One region of the Alteromonas sp. OM2203 genome, then DNA from elsewhere that is predicted to be linked to it. Evidence: riboswitches for the same ligand, from Rfam matches in the RefSeq annotation. Region 1 holds a riboswitch; the other holds the start of a gene.
What was found. A riboswitch is a leader RNA that binds a small molecule or an ion and turns the genes downstream of it on or off. The one in region 1 is predicted to bind thiamine pyrophosphate.
Positions count from the first base shown of each region.

Region 2: linked by a shared signal. The riboswitch ahead of ACM0P2_RS05680 (TonB-dependent receptor) and the one ahead of thiC (phosphomethylpyrimidine synthase ThiC) in region 1 are both predicted to bind thiamine pyrophosphate.

Region 1 covers NZ_CP183209.1:153,003-162,945, forward strand. Annotated here, with positions in the region: gene ACM0P2_RS00695 (threonine/serine ThrE exporter family protein) at 1-1,124, opposite strand, end outside; gene thiH (2-iminoacetate synthase ThiH) at 1,355-2,488, opposite strand; gene ACM0P2_RS00705 (thiazole synthase) at 2,485-3,255, opposite strand; gene thiS (sulfur carrier protein ThiS) at 3,257-3,466, opposite strand; gene ACM0P2_RS00715 (HesA/MoeB/ThiF family protein) at 3,453-4,292, opposite strand; gene thiE (thiamine phosphate synthase) at 4,285-5,844, opposite strand; gene thiC (phosphomethylpyrimidine synthase ThiC) at 5,841-7,757, opposite strand; TPP riboswitch at 8,010-8,121, opposite strand; gene ACM0P2_RS00730 (heme biosynthesis HemY N-terminal domain-containing protein) at 8,272-9,447, opposite strand; gene ACM0P2_RS00735 (uroporphyrinogen-III C-methyltransferase) at 9,444-9,943, opposite strand, start outside.
Region 2 covers NZ_CP183209.1:1,269,861-1,279,803, forward strand. Annotated here, with positions in the region: gene ACM0P2_RS05660 (energy transducer TonB) at 1-391, shown strand, start outside; gene ACM0P2_RS05665 (tetratricopeptide repeat protein) at 394-1,659, shown strand; gene ACM0P2_RS05670 (GNAT family N-acetyltransferase) at 1,826-4,114, opposite strand; gene ACM0P2_RS05675 (acyl-CoA thioesterase) at 4,174-4,599, shown strand; TPP riboswitch at 4,730-4,833, shown strand; gene ACM0P2_RS05680 (TonB-dependent receptor) at 4,889-6,979, shown strand; gene ACM0P2_RS05685 (YkoF family thiamine/hydroxymethylpyrimidine-binding protein) at 6,997-7,260, shown strand; gene pnuC (nicotinamide riboside transporter PnuC) at 7,260-7,904, shown strand; gene ACM0P2_RS05695 (phosphotransferase) at 7,870-8,730, shown strand; tRNA gene ACM0P2_RS05700 (tRNA-Trp) at 8,941-9,017, shown strand; gene ACM0P2_RS05705 (alanine acetyltransferase) at 9,325-9,943, shown strand, end outside.

The DNA.
Region 1 (9,943 bases):
ACGAAGTCTTGGCCGGTCATAAACGAGTTCAAACCAATATAGGTTTTAGACCCCGGCACCAACACGATAAGCCCGTGCATGGCAACAATGGTAGCTGGTTGGTTGGCAATGCGAGTGAACGCATTAGCAAAAATACCTAATGCGAATGCACCCACGAATGCACCTAGCCCCGGGCTCATGTAATCTGAGCTCCATGCGGTAGCGCTGTAGGCAATAAACGCGGCTGCCAGCGCCCAAGGAATATGTTTAATACGCGTTCTGAATATCGCAACTAGGGCAATACACAGTAAGAATACCGCGAGCCACGTTGCCCAGTAAGGCAATGATTCTGCTGGCGTATACACGTTTTCACCGAACGCGCTAAAGCCCACAGATACACCCAGAAACGCGCCAAAGTACAATTTAAACAGCTGCATGATAGCGTCCATGGTGCGGGCGGTACCCGACACCATATTACGGGATGACAGCTCTGCAAGGCCCATGGTTAGGGCAAGACCTGGCACAAACACAATGACCGATGAAAGCACAACCAGCGGAATGTTGATGCCTGGGTCAACGTACTGACCGATAGCGCAGGCAAGAATACCGCCTACAAATGCGGTAACTGGCTCTAGCATTAAGTTTACGCGTTTAGACTGCTGTGCCCATAAGGTCCATAAATAGGCCACAATACCCAGCGCGCCCGACCAGCCAATTTCACTCCAACTAGCTCCCATCAGCATGGCAAATGCACCAGTAGCCATGGCAAAGGCTATGCCGGTTACCCATTTCCCGTAGGGGCTACCCATGGCGTCAATTTCGTCTAAACGCTTGTCTGCTTCACTTAGTGTTAATTTGCCCGATAGGAGTTCGCTGGCTAGTTCGTCGGTGAGGGATAATGCATTCATGTCTAGATCGCCAGGTAACAAACGGGCCGCATGATTGTATTCGTCTTCGTGACGGTCGCTCCAGATAACAAAAGTTAGTGACGTGGGCGTTGAAATAAATGAAGCGTGGACGCCCAAATATTTGGCGACTTCACCAAGGTAAGCTTCAAGACGGAACGCAGGGGTACCGTACTTGTGCAGCATTTTTCCTAGCTTCACTATAAATCTACGAATTTGAATAAATTCAACGGTATCCAACGCACTGCCCTTAAGTTTTGATAACTTTAATATGAGATAAATAAGACAAAAAAGCCAGACGCATAAGAAAAGGGTCTGGCTAAAATTTGTGCGGATTCTACGGAGGGTTTTACGGGAAAGCAAAACAAATTTTTTATTTATTTTGCCTTAAAAAAACTAATCGTTTAACCGATTGCAAAGCTGCCATTTTATTGCGCTTTGCATGCATGTATTCAAACAGAGTTGAACGGCTAGGCGCGGGCTTTAAAGGGCATCCAATCTTTCCAAACGGGCTCTAATCCTCTCGCTGCAATCGCGTTTACCACGTCTGATACCGAACGGTTGTCGTCTATATCAAACTGATTTAACGCCTGTGAAGGCTCGCTATAGCCGCCTGGCTGCGTTTGGGAAGCTGCACTCATTGATGTTATCCCCAGCGGCATTACGCCGTCTCGAAATGCGGCCGATTCGCGGGTAGAAAGCGATAGTTCAGCTTGTTGATTAAACAATCGGTGGGCGCAAATCAGCTGAAGCAAGTCACGTTCATTAGGTAGCTTGCTATTGGTAAGTGCGTTACCGCCAGTATCGTTACCCTCACAACTTCGAAGCCTAGGAAAGGCAATAGACACGCGGCTTTGCCAATAGTGCTGTTGTATCAACTTGCCGTGAAGAGCGGTCATAGCACTATCAACCCGCCAGTCACCTAAACCAAGTAGCGCACCTATACCTATCTTATCTATACCGGCTTGCCCTATACGATCGCTGGCTTCTAAGCGCCATAAAAAATCCTGTTTTTTACCCCGGGTGTGGAAGCTGGCGTAATGCTGTGGCGAATAGGTTTCCTGATACACTAAAACAGCATCTAACCCCTGGTATTTCAGGGTTTCGTATTGCTCCCTTTTTAGCGGCTGCACTTCCATCATAAGGTAGCTTACCTTGTCACGAATAGCGCTCAGGGTTCGTTCGAAATAGTCCATGCCCACTTTAGTTTCATGTTCACCAGTCACCAGTAACACCTGGGAAAATCCCATATCATTAATGGCTTCAATTTCGGTAAGCACTTCACTTATAGATAGGGTTTTGCGCTTTATTTTATTGCTCATGGTAAAGCCGCAGTAGGTACATTCATTGGCACATAGGTTCGACAGGTACAAAGGCACAAAAAGCTGCATAGTATTGCCAAAGCGATGGCGGGTAAGCGCCTGCGCACGACTTGCCATGGCTTCAAGATAGGGTACGCCAGCGGGGGAAATCAATGCCATAAAGTCGTCTAGCGATAGTGTATTAGCGTTTAACGCTCGCTCTACATCACTGTCGGTTTTACTGTTTATCGACAAAGCTAAATGCGACAAATCCTGCTGAATTAGCGCTTGCGCTACCTTCATACCGCCGGCTCCAAAAATGCAGTTAATGGGCTGGAAGCTTGTGCTTGATTAAACGTTGCGCCAAGCCCTGCTTCAAACGCTTTTCGGCCCGTTTCCACCGCACTGGCAAAGGCTTCTGCCATGGCCACAGGGTTTTGGGCGGTGGCGATGGCGGTATTTACCAGTACGGCATCTACGCCCATTTCCATGGCAGCCATGGCTTCACTGGGCTTTCCTATTCCAGCATCAACAATTACAGGAATTGACGCCTGCTCAACAATAATCTGTAAGAAAGGTTTGGTTTGTAAACCCTGATTACTCCCAATAGGTGCGCCTAAGGGCATAACCGCGGCGCAGCCTACATCTTCTAATCGCTTGCATAAAACAGGGTCTGCGCCGCAATAGGGTAAGACGTGAAACCCTTTTTTTGCCAAAATCTCAGCGGCTTTAAGCGTTTCGATAGGGTCGGGCAATAGATAACGCTGATCAGGATGAATTTCGAGCTTTATCCAAGGGCTACCTAATGCTTCGTAGGAAAGCTCAGCCGCAAACACAGCTTCTTGTGCATTTTTAGCCCCAGATGTATTAGGTAATAAAGTCACTCCTAATTCTCGAAGTGCTTTTAACGTTTGGTCTTGCCCGCTGCTGCTCGCTACGCGTTTCATGGCTAGCGTAACGATATTGCTTTGTGCGGCAGCCACCGCATTTTTCATGATGGTGGCGTTACTAAATTTCCCCGTACCGGTTAAAAGACGTGATGTAAACGTGTGGTTTGCTAGCGTTAGCATATTAGCCTCCTGCCACTAAGGTAAAGATATCAACGGTGTCGTTGTCGTTGAGGTAAGTAGTCGGCCACTCTCGTTTGCTCACGATGGCCGCATTTTTAGCGATGGCAGTGCCGTCTACGTCAATTTGCTTAAGCGCAATGAGTTCGCTTAACGAGATGGGTGCAATCACGGTTAAAGGATGATTGTTCACATTTACCTTAATTTGGGTCATGGCATACCTCACAGGTTGAAGAAGGGGGAAGTATGAAGCTTTGGAGCGAGCCTTGACTGGCATTCCCGGTTAGGTAATGGCCCCACTTTATGTCGGCGTTGAATCTTTTAGCTAAATACAGCAAAGCCTGTGTAGCTTGATGGCAGGCGGCCATACCTACTACTGGGCCTAGCACGCCTTTGCTTAGGCAGTCTTCGCGCACGTCTATGTGTTCAACAAGACAGGCGTAACAACCGATGCGTTTGTTGTTTTGAGGTAAGTTCAATGCCTGCCAGCGTAGTCCGCTTGCCGCCGCAATAAAAAGCGGAATAGAAGCACGATGGGTAACGGCATTAATGTGCTTACGCGTTTCGATGTTATCGGTACAATCAAGTACGCAATCGGCAGTAGAAATTAATGTTGGTAAGTTCTTACTATCAGCGTAAATGCTTTTAAATATGATGTTAAGTTTGGAGTCAACTTTGCGTAATTCATTAAATAGCGATTTGGCTTTAAGCTCGCCAAGGTGCATTTCATTGTAAGTCACTTGGCGCTGCAGATTACTTATATCTACGGTGTCGCCGTCAACTAATGTAATGGTTCCTACACCGGCCCCAGCTAAATACCGGGCGACTAAGCTACCTAATCCGCCAAGGCCAATTACCACTGCATGGGAGCTGGCAAGCTTTGCTTGTCCCTCATCTTCAACGCTATCAAGCATGAGTTGTCTGCTGTAGCGCCTTATGTCTTGCGTGTTTAATGAGTGCTCAAATACTTGGCCTGCTATATGGCTAACGGTTTGGCCTGCCGAGTAAGCAGTGGTCTGGGTGAATGAATGGCTATGCAAAACCCGCCTCCTTAGACAAAGCATAAAACGCGTGTAGGGGATCATCGACTTGGGTAATCGCACTGACTACCGCTATGCCGCTAACTCCTGTTTTAGCTACATCGGCAATGCGCGCTAGGTTAATACCACCTATAGCAACGGTAGGAATGCCTTCACAGAGTTCAACGTATTTGGATAAGCGTTCTATGCCTTGCGGTTTAGAAGGCATTTCTTTGGTATTGGTAGGAAATATGTGCCCAAGTGCGATATATGATGGCTTCAGTTGTCGCACTCGCTGAATTTCTGCAAAGCCATGGGTTGAGATACCCAGCCTGGTACCAGCCTTTCGAATAGCGTGCAAATCGGCGGTATCGATATCTTCTTGCCCTAAATGCACACCGAAAGCACCTAGCTCAATAGCCAGCTCCCAATAATCGTTAATGAATAATTGGCAGTGTGTGTGCTTTGTGAGTGCTATTGCCTCTTTTATCTGCTGGCGAATGTTTTCTTGTGTTCCCTGTTTTACACGAAGCTGAATGATATTAGTGTCGGTAGGTAATAATCGTTCTATCCACTCAACGCTATCGACCACAGGATATAAACCTAGATGCGTTTGGGTAAGGGTTTTGAAAGGGCTTATTACTGTATTGCTTTGAGGCAGAGGCGTTTTTTCTGCGTCTAATGAAAAGGTTTGCGTTGCCAGTGGTTCTCGAGGAGAAAATTTTACTAAAGGGAAGCTCGCTGGATTACGCAGAAAGCCAACGCAACGCCCAAAAGCAGGCGTATGTGCTGAGCTTGAGCAAGAGTCGCTTCTGATCTGGCTAACATAAGCGTTTGCCAGGGTGAGCGCATCCTCAATACAGTAATCATGTACAACAAATGCAGCAATAGCACTGGCTAACATGCACCCTGTACCGCGAAGCTTGCCAGTGTTTTTTCTTGGCTGAGTGAGCTGTATAGTTTGTGTTGGGCTCACAAAAGTATCACATGCTTGTGTTTGCCAACTTGCGTGCCCACCTTTCACATAAACAGCGTGTGCGCCGTTTTCAATAAGCTGGTATGCCGCCGCGCGCAGGCTATCATCGGTCTTTACTGGCATATTAGTTAACCAGGAAAGCTCTTGGGTATTAGGGGTAACCAAGTCTACGGTGTTTAAAAGTGCTTCTACCACTGGTTCAGAGAGCTCACTTAACTTTCCACCTGATGAGGTGCGCAATACCGGGTCCCATACGACAAACGGTCGTGGCATAGCCAGAGATTGAATGCGGGCACACAGTAATAACGCCTGCTCATCGTTAGCAATAGCCCCTATTTTTATGGCGCTAGCTTGAGTACTTTCACTTAGCACCTGCCACTGCTGATTCAGCGCCGAGACCGTCATGCTTTCTTTACTAAGCATCACCGTGTTTGACTGCGCCGTGGCCTGTGTAGTAATAACGCAGGCGTGAACCTTTAAGTCGGCAAGGGTAATGGCGTCGCGGGTTATACCCGCGCCGCCACTAGAGTCTATGCCGCCTATACACCATACAACTGGCTGTTTAACCGCCGTTTGCTGCAAAGCGTTGTCTGTCATGGCAATTCAACCTTGCTGTCGGCGGTATGATAGAGTTCAGCGCCAGATTCATTGAACGCGTTTGCCATGTCTTTCATGCCTTTTTCCTTTTCTTCTTCATGCGCATGATGTTCCGCCTGCTTAGCGACATCCCGTACCTCTTGGGAAATTTTCATGCTGCAGAACTTAGGACCGCACATTGAACAAAAGTGAGCAACCTTGCCGGAAGCCTGAGGAAGGGTTTCATCGTGATAGGCACGAGCCGTATGCGGGTCTAAGGCTAAGTTGAATTGATCTTCCCATCTAAATTCAAAGCGCGCTTTCGACATGGCGTTGTCGCGAATTTGTGCACCTGGGTGACCTTTGGCCAAATCAGCGGCATGAGCGGCGATTTTGTAGGTGATTAGGCCTTGTTTTACATCTTCTTTATTGGGAAGACCTAAGTGCTCTTTAGGTGTTACATAGCAGAGCATAGCGCAGCCGAACCAACCAATCATGGCGGCACCAATGCCGGATGTGAAGTGGTCGTAGCCCGGTGCGATATCCGTAGTTAAGGGGCCAAGGGTATAGAAAGGCGCTTCATGGCAGTGCTTTAATTGCTCTTCCATGTTCTCTTTAATCATGTGCATTGGCACATGCCCGGGGCCTTCAATCATTACCTGAACATCGTATTCCCACGCAATTTTTGTCAGTTCTCCAAGGGTTCGTAACTCAGAGAACTGTGCGTCGTCGTTAGCATCGGCAACGCTGCCCGGGCGCAGGCCATCTCCTAACGATAATGCCACATCGTACTTGGCGCAAATTTCACAGATATCGCGAAAGTGCTCGTATAAAAAGCTTTGCTGGTGGTGACTTAAGCACCATTTCGCCATAATTGACCCGCCGCGAGATACAATTCCGGTAACTCGTTTTGCCGTAAGGTGCACGTACTCAAGCAGTACACCAGCATGAATGGTGAAATAATCCACCCCTTGCTCGGCCTGCTCGATAAGCGTGTCTTTAAACATCTCCCATGTGAGGTCTTCGGCAACGCCGTTTACTTTCTCAAGGGCCTGATAAATGGGCACGGTGCCAAGTGGAACCGGACTATTTCGCAGAAGCCACTCGCGGGTTTCGTGAATGTTTCTGCCGGTGGATAAATCCATTATTGTGTCGGCGCCCCAGCGGGTCGACCACACCAGCTTTTCTACCTCTTCTTCAATGGAAGAGGTCACCGCTGAGTTACCAATGTTGGCGTTAATTTTCACCAAGAAGTTGCGGCCAATAATCATTGGCTCTAGCTCAGGATGATTAATATTGCACGGAATAATGGCGCGCCCTGCAGCCACTTCCTGACGCACAAATTCGGAGGTTATAGTCTCGGGTAAATTTGCGCCAAAGTGTTCGCCTTTGTGTTGCTGCGTAAGTTCTGCATCTTTAATTGCTTGGCGACCCATATTTTCGCGAATGGCAATGTATTCCATTTCAGGGGTAATAATGCCCTTTCTGGCGTAGTGCAGTTGCGTTACGTTTTTGCCCGCTTTCGCTTTTAACGGTTTGCGGTTGCGTATAAAGCGAAAATCTTCGGTAAAAATGTCGTTTTCACGCGCTTTAGCAAAATGTGATGAAACACCATCAAGAGCATGGGTATCGCCACGCTCTTCAATCCACGCTTTGCGCAAAGGCGCTAAGCCTTTGTGAACATCAATGTTTTCGTCGGGGTCGCCGTAGGGGCCGGAAGTGTCGTACACGGGAATCGGCGGGTTTGGTGTTAAAATAGGGTTGTCTTCGGTGCCACCGACTAAGCTGTCGTGCTGATGAATAAGGCGCATGGCAACGCGGATGTCATCTCGGCTTCCATTTTCGTAATGGCGTGTGGAATTGGGGTAAGCTTCGCCTGCTAGCTCGTTGATGAATTGTTGCGCCTGTTGGCGCTGTTCGCGTCTGTTCGACATAGCATTTTGGCCTTTTGAGTTTAGGTTTAAAAATGCTTGTCAGGAGTGAAGGAGAATACAATGTGCGAGGGTTAAGGTTTTAAACCCAGCTTTCAACTCGAGGGTAATAACAATTGTGTGATGAGCGTTATCGTTGCTTTAGCCTAGATGCTTGCGCCGCTGTCTGCGTTCGCTTTCTACGCTTAACCTATCCTAACTTTTTCATCACTCACTTTATTACACAAACGAGCAACAGTGTTGTAGGCACTGTGTGCATTGCATTTTCTTGTTCCCTTCGCAGGTATTAGCCTGATCAGGTTCTACGGATCCCACTTTCGCGGTCTCAGCTTACTGGATTACCAGTGAAGCACTCCGACAAGTAATTTATTTTATTCGCGCTTAAAACAAGGTCTGCTCACTAAAACTGAGCGTTTTTAAACGCAAGTTTGGAGCACGAATTTACTGTTCCTTTTTACTATATCTTCAATTTTACACATAATACAAGTACTACCAGCTAAGTTAAATGAAACGTCATCTAACCAGCTAACTGCTGACCCTCTTTATAAAGCTGAAGGGCTGTAGCTGTATCTTGTTGGCGCTCACTGATAGCAGAAAGCAACAGCAAGTCTTCTTTGCGCGATTTCATTTTTGTCGCTTTAAGCAAGGCTTTTTCAGCCAACACATCGTCGCCTGAGTTAAACGCAACTTGGCCTAGTGTTGAGTACAGTTCAACATTTTGGTCGTCTTGTTTAATCCAGCTTTCTAACAAACGTAATGACGGCGATGCATCAGGAATATTAAGCTGCGTGAACAGCGGGAACAAGGTGCTATTCGGGCCACGTTTTTGCCATTCAACCAACAGTTGCTGCGCGTCTGCATGCATGCCTTGGTCAAGTAACTGCTGAACATACGCAGCGCGATATGCATCGTCGTGACGCAGTTTGCGCGGCAGCGTATCCCAATATGATTTAAGCTCAACAGCACCTTGCTTACTGGCAATTTCTGCAAATTTACCTTTGGCAATACGCTGGCTCCACGCTGTGTAATCGTCTTTAGGTAGCGCCTTGCGCCAGGCAGAAAGATTGTCTTGCAATACTTGCCACTTACCCAGCTTGGCAAGAATACGCGCTTTAAGCTGAACAACTTGCTTGTTCTCGCGCTCTTTTTCTTCAAGTTCATCAAGCTTTTCAAGGGCCGCGTCGTATTTCTCTTCGGCCATATCGACACGGGCGTGCATGACTGTAGCGGCTACTCTTGCGTTGGGGAAATCAGAGGCCTGTACTAAGAAATAACGGGCCTTAGACAGGTCATTATTAGCAAGAGCAATTTGAGCTGATGCTAAATAGTTAACGCCTTCAAAATCTCCGTTTGTAGTTTTGCTTAACGACTTTTGAGCGCTGTCGAAATCACCAGACGCCATAGCGTGAAGGCCATCATAAAAAGCGCGTTTGCGCTTGCGCTCACCCAGTGTACCAAACCACTTGTGAGAGCCCGTTATCAGGCTTAACGCCCACACAATAAGTTTCGATAGTACATACCAAGCGATAACGGCACCAATCACCAAAATACAAAAGCTGATTACCGTCATTTCAATGGCAGTACTGCCAAGAGAAATAAGCACGTAACCTTTATCGCCAAGTAGCATTGGTCCAACAATGAGTGCAACAACGAATGCGGCTAATACCGCAAGGGCAATAGCTAACCATTTCATAGTGCGCTTGCTCCTTGTCCAAATACCTGTTTAACACGGCTATCTAGCAAACGCTCTAAAGGCTTTTGCGAGGCCAGCTCAGTAGGAATAGGACGGGAAATGTCAGTGGCAATAAGATTTTGTAGCGCTTCTACAAAGCCGGTCACTTGGCTTTTTTCTGTATCGTATTTTTCGATAATTAGCGTTTGGGCATATTGCAGTGATTGATTATATAAGCCTGCATCGCCTTGAAGCGCGGCAGTTTGTGCGTGCATGAGCTGCAGTCGAAGCTGCTCTTTCGCTAAAAATTGCGCTTCTAAAGAAAGTACTGGCTCAATAGGGCCCTCAATGGTTTTAACGGTTAAGAAATCATTAACCAAAGAGCGCCATACTTTAGCAAGGTTGTCTTGCCAATCGTCAGCAGATTCCGACAAGGTGGTGTCTTCGGCGCTCGCGTCCTCTGGTTTTTCAAAGGTATCAAGGGGAAGCTTGTCAATTTGTGCCATCATGCCGGTAA
Region 2 (9,943 bases), 1.1 Mb from region 1:
GCAAGTCGAGCCGGAAACAGCGGAACCTGATGCAGATGGCTTTAGCTTAGCTATCCCTGCTATCGACACAGGTGGTGTAGGTGTAAACATTGGTGGTGTTGGTGCAATGCAACGTGATGGTGAAGCAACACCTATCGTTCGTATCGACCCGAAATATCCACCTGATGCTGCCCGTGATGGTCGTGAAGGTTGGGTAAGACTGTCTTTCACTATCAACGAAGTTGGTGGTGTAGATGATATCGAAGTTATTGATGCTGAACCTAAGCGTATTTTCGACCGTGAAGCACGTCGTGCTCTACGTAAGTGGAAATACAAGCCTAAGATCGTTGATGGCAAGCCGGTTAAACAACCAGGCATGTTCGTACAGCTAGACTTTAAACTGGAGCAATGATCATGATGAAACGTACATTCAAAATGTCAGCCGTTGCTTTAGTGCTAGGTGCAAGTGCGGTGCTTTCAGCACCCGCTGCCCTTGCGCAGACATCACCTGTTGTTTGTCCTGGATATGAGAAGGGAAAAACGACGCTTGTTGGTGAGCGTACCGGTAAAAAGGTTCAGAAGGCGTTTGAATTCTACAATGAAGACCAAGTCACTGAAGCATTAAATGTACTTTACGAAGCCGACCCGTCAGACGATTTCGATAAAGCTTACGTTAAGCGTTTTATTGGTAACCTACTTGCTGCGCAAGAAGGTCAAGGTGGTAAAGCACTAAACTACTTAGTTGAATCAGTTGAGCCCAAGGTACTTAACGACCTAGAACATTCTCAAACACTTAAGCTTTTAGGTGATTTGAGTATGCAGGAAGAAAAGTATACTGATGCGATTAAGTGGTACAACAAGTGGATGGACTTCACGTGTAAAGAGGACGCCGATGTTTATACGCGTTTAGCTCAGGCTTATTACGAATCTAAGCAACTAGCAAAGATGGTCGAGCCGGCAGACAAAGCAATTGCTTTGTATGAAGAGCCAAACAAAAACCCGTATGTATTGAAGCTGACTTCTTACTACGAGCGTAAGATGTACCCTGAGACGGTTGCTGTTGCGGAAGATCTTGTTAGAACTTTCCCTCAGGAAAAGACTTGGTGGTCGCGTCTTGGCTTTTTCTACATCTTGGTTGAAGACTATAATAAAGGTCTTTCAACACTAGAGCTTGCTTATATGCAAGGTTATCTAGAAAAAGAGTCAGAAATCAAAACGCTAGCCCAGCTGTATCAAAGCAACGGTATGCCCTACAAGGCAGCTAAATTGCTTGAGAAGCATATGAAGGATGGTTTGCTTAAAAACGATGCTGATATGCTAGCTAATATTGCTAACGCATATCACTCGGCTAAGAACTTTAAAACAGCAGCAAACTTGTATGCGCAAGCTGCAGCTAAGAGTTCAGATCCTGAGCACTATCGTAAGCAAGGTACGCTTCTACTTGTAGCTGAAGACTATAAGGGTGCTATTACAGCATTAGAAAATGCTTTAGAACGTGGCGCAGATAACCCGGAGAAAATTCACTTCACATTAATGGAAGCGAACTTCTACGCAGGTAACTATAAATCTGCCTATAAGCACGTACAAGAAGCTAAGAAGGACCGCTCACTACGCCGAAACGCAGCCGCGTGGGAACCTTACATCAAGGAAAAAGCGAAAAACCGCGGTATTAATATTTAATACTCGGAATTCGCGATAAAAGCCTCCTTTGGGAGGCTTTTTTATTGGCGTAAGCTTTAGTGTATGACTTTAGAGTAGAAACTGAACCGTCGTAAAAGTGACTTGTAAAAAGGGCGATAGCAAATAACGTATCTAACGACACTTCACTTAACAGTATCCAAGAAAGTTACTCGAATGCGGGGCGCAATATAGCCCTAATTGCTGCCGTTAATCCTTTCAACCCATTTACCTTAATACCGTTGTCTTCTAGCACTTCTTTAATAAGCGCCATATTCATATCTGAGATTTCAAATAGTGATACTAGGTAACTATTCGTATTCATTATTTTTATAAGCTTATTGAGTACGTAGAGGCTAGTATTAAGTAATTCAGCGTCATTACTGTGTTTGGTTTCGTGCCTGTCATTTGTTGCTTTAGGGCAGAGCTTTGCCTCGCTCGCTAATTTATTCAATATAGGCCAAGTATCATCAAGCGTTCGCGTTCCCTGTGTAAAGTGGTTTAGCTTACTTATATAGATTTCAAGAACAGAAATGGGTAGCTCGTGCAGACTAAGTGCACTAATGAAACTCGCTTTGAGGGCTACGACTTTTTCAACCAGTTCATTGGTATAATTGTTTATAGGTAACACAGCCAAAGCGCTGGTTTCACCACTGGCTTTATTAGGCTTTCGACCATAATCAACGATGTAGAAGTCATTATTAGACCAAAATCCATCAAGTTTATTTGTCGTTCCGTAAGACGTTAATATTGCATCAATAGTGCGCTTACGGGCTTGTTTCACTATTTTTTTGATTAGTAGGCTGCCAACACCTTTATCTTGAAGCTTTGGGTGAACAGCAATGCGGTTTATTCGCCAATAGCTCTGTGTTGCAGCATTAAAGTCGGCAGATAGGAGTGTTAATCGTTGCGCTCCTAAATGACCTTTGGGGCGTCGCTTACCCTCTGCTATACCAAGAGCAACATCGCTTAGGCAGTCTCCGCCTTCTATGTTAATTATTGCTGTAGCAAGTACTAGGTCTTTAACTTTAAAAGTCACGACCAGAACATCTGGACTATCCATCAGGCGCATAAAATCGTCAGGGGTGGTCTGGTAGTGAGCAAGTGAAAGCAAAGACATGATTTGCCGCAGTATGTTTTCGTCTACATTCTCAAAAGAGCAAATATCAAATTCGCACGCCGTTATTAGCTCAGAGGTATTGAGTGATGTAAGAAAGGCTATGCTATTTTGTATGCTACTTTCTGAGTTTACGTTCCAACCAGCATCGTTCATGCAATCATTTTCAAACAGGCAGGTGTTATTAAGAAAGGCCTCAACAGGATCGTTTTCAAACCAACGTAAAGGTGTTGTTAGCGTTAGATGTAAAGTCTCGTTTGGTAAATTGGGAATGAGTTTATGAATAAAACCCCTTCCTGAGCCTTCATAGCCTAAAAGTGTGGTGCTTAACACCCACTGTGGGTTATACGCCATTATTCGGTGAATAACGGGAAGTGGCATGGACGCAGCCTCATCTACTATAACGAGGTCATATTTCGTGTCTTCTTTGCCAAAAAGCAACTCACTATCGGGCGGGACCCACTTAACCAAACCTTTTGGCGCAGTTTGCTGTTCCGCTCGTTGTGTTTCCATACTTGCCACTTGCGACGTATACAATTTTACGTTCAGGTTGTCTGCTTCTTCAGATTCTGCAAAGCGAGATAAAACATTTGTTACGTTTTCAGAACGTTCGCTGGTAAGTAAAATGTGCTTACCTTCTTTTACAAGGCTATCGATAAATAGGCCTAAAAGGGATGATTTACCTCTACCTCTTGGTGCTGTGATAAGCGCATAAAGATGATTACGCATGTATGCTTGATGCAACTGATAGTAGGCGTGCTCTTGCTCAACAGAGCGAAAACGGGTATTTGCGTGTTCGTTGTAAATTGATCCTTGTTCTACGCTGTAAATGGAAACATTGGGAAGAACAGTCTCCGTTTCAGTATGAAAACCCATGTATGGGTTTTTACGCAAGTTCTCAATGAAGCGAGAAAGATATCGACTGTGGTTAAGCGTAAACCCTTCTGATAAGAAAGGCACCGCTATATTGTCGACCCATGCGTTAAATTCTGGGCAAATGAGTATTAAGCAGCCACTACGTTTAACAATGCCCGCCACAGCCATAATATCACCTGGCTTAAAGGAATCGCGGCAATCCAATAAGGCAATGTCACATTCGACGCCAAGCACTTGTTTTCGCATCTTTCCTTTTAATGCGTTGCCAGTGAGGTTCGAAATACTTAACGATGACAGCTCATTTGTTGAGCTTCTAAGGCTAGATATCGCAGCTTCACAAAAGTCATTACCTCCTGAAATAACCAGCATTCTTCGGTGAAGCAGGGGAGTAGCCTGTGAGCCGTTTTTGCAGCTGTCTTTGCGATAGGGGGCTAGAAGCCATTCGCGTAATTGAATTAGCGCCATGAATCAGTTTTTTCGGTATAATCTGACGCTATAGTAGCGATTTATTATGAGGAATTCGAATGCGCTTTCTTTCTCGGCGTCTAGTAATGCCAAACGATCTTAATTATGCCAATTCTTTGTTCGGTGGGCGCGCGTTAGAATGGATAGACGAAGAAGCTGCCATTTGGGCAATTTGTCAGTTAGAAACCAACTGCTTGGTAACAAAGCATATTGGTGAAATAAGCTTTGAATCACCCGCTATGCAGGGGGATATCGTAGAATTTGGCCTAGAAACTAAGGCTGTGGGCCGAACGTCTATTACTGTAAGCTGCTTGGTTCGTAACAAAGCCACCAAGAAAACTATTTGTTTTGCAGACGATATCGTTTTTGTAAAAGTTGACCCAGATACGCGTCAACCAACGGCACATGGCAAAACGCTGGAAGGGTTAAAGGCTCAGACTGACGATGAAGTCCGTCGCCTAAACATGAATATCGACGCGGACTAACTGCACGCTTCTAATGCCTTATATCATATAAAAATTCTGACGTTAGCTTAATGTCTTATCTTCTTGACGGCGCGTATCGAACTGGTAGACTCCGTCGCAGTTGTTAAAGCCTCCTTACAGAGTACTTTAACGCAATACCAAGGGGTGTCCGTTTTCGGTCTGAGATCCACATGTGTGGGAACCCTTAAACCTGATCCGGATAATACCGGCGTAGGGATGGTTCACAATATAGCCTTATCACCTGCCGTTAGACCCGGATCTTTTTTCTTAAATAAGAACAAGAGATCCCATGTATAAAACACTTTTCACGCTTTCATTACTTGCGAGTTCTGTTGCAGCCTATGCGCAAGATACCAATGTAAGTAAAAGTCCAAATAGCGCGCCAACCGATATTGAACGCGTCGTTGTTACTGGCGATTTTCGTCAAACCACACTGGATCAGTTAAGCGCCAGTGCGACTATTTTAGACCAAACGCGTCTTCGCAGTAGGCAGCCTAGCCATATCGACAGTGTGTTAAACAGTATTCCAAACGTTAATTTTGCTGCTGGCGCGTCTCGTGGCCGCTTTGTGCAAATTCGCGGTATTGGAGAGCGTAGCCAATTTGCCGAACCAATCAATCCTTCTGTGAGCTTTATTGTCGATGAATTCGATTTTTCTGGTCTTGCCGCAGCGGGCCTTATTTTTGATACCAATCAGCTAGAAGTCTATCGCGGGCCTCAGGCCACGCTGTATGGTACTGGCGCACTGGCAGGGGCAGTTAAACTTTCCAGTAACAATGTAGGCAGCGATGGGCCAGACTACGTTGAGGCTCGCATTGGTAACAAAGATAGCTACCGTATTGAAGGTGCCACTGGCGACGATATTAATTCTGATTGGGGATACCGCGTTGCGCTGGTTCATGACCGTAGCGATGGTTTTGTAGAAAACACGTTTTTAGGTAGAAGCGATACAAATAATATCGATGAAACCGCATTGCGCTTCGCTGTAGAAGGCAGCGTCGACGAGAGAACCACACTCGCGCTTACTTATCGCTGGTACGACATTGACAACGGCTACGATGCGTTCTCGCTTGATAACGACAACAAAACACTGTCTGACGAGCCAGGTTTTGACGAACATCAAACTCACGCAGTAAGTGCGCGCTCAACAACGAGTACGGCCGCGGGCGATCTCATTCTTATTGCTACTCATGCTTCTCATAACATCGCTTATGGATATGATGAAGATTGGACATTCACCGGTTTTCATCCGTGGGGTTACACCTCTTTTGACGCGTACTACCGCGATGTCGAAACCCAAACAGGTGAGTTGCGTTTTGTCTCGTCTGACAGTGCCGCGCTTTTCGATGGTATGACCGACTGGACCTTAGGTGTATTCTATAAAAACACAGAAGAAAAGTTGCTGCGTCAGTACACGTATTTAGACAGTGACTTTGCCAGTGAATATACACCAACAACCACTGCTATCTATGCACAAACAGAAAGCCGTTTGAATGATAACCTAGCACTTGTAGCGGGTTTGAGAGTAGAAAACTACGATTTTGATTACGCTGATAATAATCAGCTTACACGTGCTTTTGATACCACCATGGTCGGCGGAAAAGTAGCGCTTCAGTATACACAAGGCGAGCACTTCTATTACGGCAGTATCTCGCGCGGCTACAAAGGTGCAGGCTTTAACCCCGACAGCCGCGTGAATGACGACCAGAGATTCTTCGGCGAAGAGTACAATTGGAACTATGAAGTAGGCGTAAAAGGCCCGCTATTAACGCCTGACCTTGTTGCTCGTGCTGCAATTTTCTATATGGATAGAAAAGATACTCAGGTGAGCGATTTTGACGTAATCACTCGTGATGACGGTACGGCAGGGTTCGTAGATATTATTGATAATGCTGATTTAGGAACAAACAAAGGAGCCGAGCTGGAGCTTAGCTGGATTGCTAGTGATGCATGGCAGCTTGATGCAAGTGTTGGTTACCTAAGCGCTACCTTTGAAGGGTATACGCTTGCAGACGGCACTGAAGTATCAGAGCAACGACAGGCTCAATCACCTAAATGGACGGCAAACCTTTATAGTGAGTACGCACTTACAGATGACGTGCTTTGGCGCGTAGACGTAGACTATAAAAGCGAATACCGTTTTTCTGACGGCCATGATGTAACCGCACCAAGCACAACACTGGTTAACTCTGAAATCGTAGTGTTACACGGTGATTGGCAAACCTCGCTGTGGATCCAAAATGCATTTGACCGCGAGTACTACACTCGAGGTTTCGGTGGTTTTAGTAACGACCCTCGCGATGAATATGCCTTTGAAGAGCCATATTACCAAATAGGTAATGGTCGTCAGTTCGGTATCACTGTTAAATACGCGTTTTAAAATAAAAGGAAACGAGCATGCAAGTTATGGTTGAGTTGTCGTTGTACCCACTGGTAAACGAATATATTCCGCCTATTCAAGATTTCATAGATAGGTTAAATAGCTACAGTGAGATCACGGTTTCAACAAGTTCAACCAGCACGCAGGTTACCGGTGACTATGGTGTGGTAATGAATGTACTTAGTGAAGAAATGCAAAGAACCCATGAAGAAGTGGGGCAGGCTATTTTCGTGGCCAAGTTTCTTAACTTCGATGCCATGCAATCCAGAAAATCGTCTTAATGGCTAACTTATTTTCTGAGTTTACCTCACAAATTGCCGCTACTTCACTATTAGAGTGGGTAGCGGTTGTCCTTGCTATTGCCTACGTACTGTTAGCTGCAAAACAAAATAGCTGGTGTTGGCTATGTGCTTTTGTAAGTACGGCGATTTACACTTGGCTATTTTGGCAGGTGACTTTGCCATTTCAGTCTGCGCTTAATTTCTTTTACATGATAATGGCGGGATACGGTTATTATCAGTGGTCGAAAGGGGCGGAAAACGGCGATATTAAGCCGGTACGTCACTGGCCGATTTGGGTACATTTTCTCATTGTACCTAGCATGTTACTGCTCGCATGGGTTTTGTCTGAAGTAGCAGGCTCACAGTTTAATAGTGAGTACCTACTATTAGATGCAGGCATTAATTTACTTAGCGTAATAACCACATTTATGGTGGCACATAAAATTCTGCAAAACTGGGTTTATTGGTTCTTCATCAATTTAGCTTCTGCGTATTTATACCTGCAAGTGGGTTATGCATTGTCAGCTTGCCTATTTTTGGGTTACGTGGGCTTTGCGGTATTTGGCTATTATCAGTGGCTGGTGCAATATAAGAAACAAGGTGAACAAGTTGGATATCATCGCCACGCTGCAAAAGGCGCTTAACCTTAGCGACAGTGCTAAAATTTCTATACATCCAGCTGGTGCGGTAAATCGTGTTTATCGCGTTCAAGACCCGGTGACTAACCCATTACTTTCAAGGAACGGCAATCATCGAAGTAATAATAATCAGAAGCTTGAAGATACCCCTGTCGATTTAGCCGTTAAATGGATGGGCGATGATGATTTTAGCGGTGTGGAACGTCAGCATCAGTTTGCTTTGCAGCAACAGCTTTACGGATTGGGTGTAGCGCCACAGCCCATATGGTTAAGCGATGATGAAACCATCTGGGTTGAACGGTGGCAAAGCCACAGTGAAAGTGCAACGTTTTCTTCGCATAGACTTCCTTTATATACTTTGGCAAAGGCTCTCGCGCGTATTCATTCACTACCTGTAACCGCTAGGCCATTAAATTTAGCCGCAAGATGGCTCCATTACAGTGATGCTGCACAGCTCGATATAAGCAGCGAGCTTTATTTAAAGGCGCAGGCGTTTCGTAAAAAAGCAATAAAGAGCGAAGAAGACGATGATGACTATGTGTTGTGCCATAACGATTTGCTGATTAATCACCTGTTAATAAGTGCAGACAACACTGTAACAATTATTGATTGGGAATATGCAGCAATGGGCAATCGCTACTTCGATTTAGCTAGCTGCTGCCTTATCAATAAACTCGATAATAAAGAAAGTGATGAGTTGATGCAGCATTACGCCGCCATCATGAATATAGATGAACATAAGGCGCTCGAGAAATTTGAACTGCATACCGAGATTGTCGCTATCACGAATGATTTGTGGTTTGCAGCGCTCAATGCAACGAAACATGTATAGGGAAAGCAGGGGAGACTTCTATCTAATAAACCCTATGTATTGCCTTTTTCAAACTTGGGTAGAGGGCTGAATGAAAAGTTGCGCATCACTTAAACTCAGCACTATTCGATTGAAAAAACAGCGCATTGCATGTTAATTAAGCATGCAGTTGTATGTGATGATAAAAAGGCTTTACCTTTTTAATGTCATCCGTATAATGCACAGCGCGCTAGGGGTGTAGTTCGAATTGGTAGAACAGCGGTCTCCAAAACCGATGGTTGGGGGTTCGAGTCCCTCCACCCCTGCCACTTTCTCTTCCTGTGAACGTTTACGTTCAAATCCTAAATCGTTTCTTTATTAAATTCTTCTTAGATTTTATTGGTTTCTGTTGCTAGTGCTTAATTTGCTGCAGCTGTTTTATTTCCTCTTATACCAAGGGCTAGGCATTATAAATTCGCGAATAACCCTTATGAATTAACGCTTGTGAATTAGCGCTTAAGCATTAAACAGCAGGTGCAATCCGAGCAAAAGAACGCGATAGTTATTCAACCAAGCCTGCAACTTTAGTAAACTAAACAAATACGATGAACTATCCACGTTAGGTGTTTTTGCGCAATGTCTCTTACTTCATATCAGCAGGCGGTTTTACAGGAAATGGGGATCCCGGTTTGGATCACCAAAGAAGCCTACACTGAGCTAAAGCAGGAAGACCAAGCGAAACAAAACAATACTAATGCAGTACAACGCAACGTCGGAACTGCTAGTAGTTCATCGACACAATTACCCTTCAGCCAAAACGCTCAAACCAATAAGCCGCCTTCAACGCCAATATCTCAAGAAGAAAAGCAATCACGTCTTGCTCAGTTGCGGGCAAATGTTGGCAGTAGCGCGAAAGATAAGGCTAAGCCTAAAAACGGCGGGGCAGTAAAACTTTCCACATCTGGCGCGTCGCACAATGAAGGGAAAGTAGGGCAAACCGAAACAGGTGCTTCACAGTCACACAACATTTCGCCGTCTTTCGACAATGCGGTTACCTCGCAAGAGTCTTTAACAAAGTCTATTGGCGCAAAAGGGCCTGCATCGCCAGAAGGTATTCCGTTAAGTGCAGAACAGAAAGCAAAATCACAGCAATGGCTGAAGGACTTACAGCTAGCCTGTGTTCAGTTGGGTATACCGTCACAGTGGGCTAGCACCATAACGATTGGCCGTACGCTATCGGTAAACGCAACGGCCA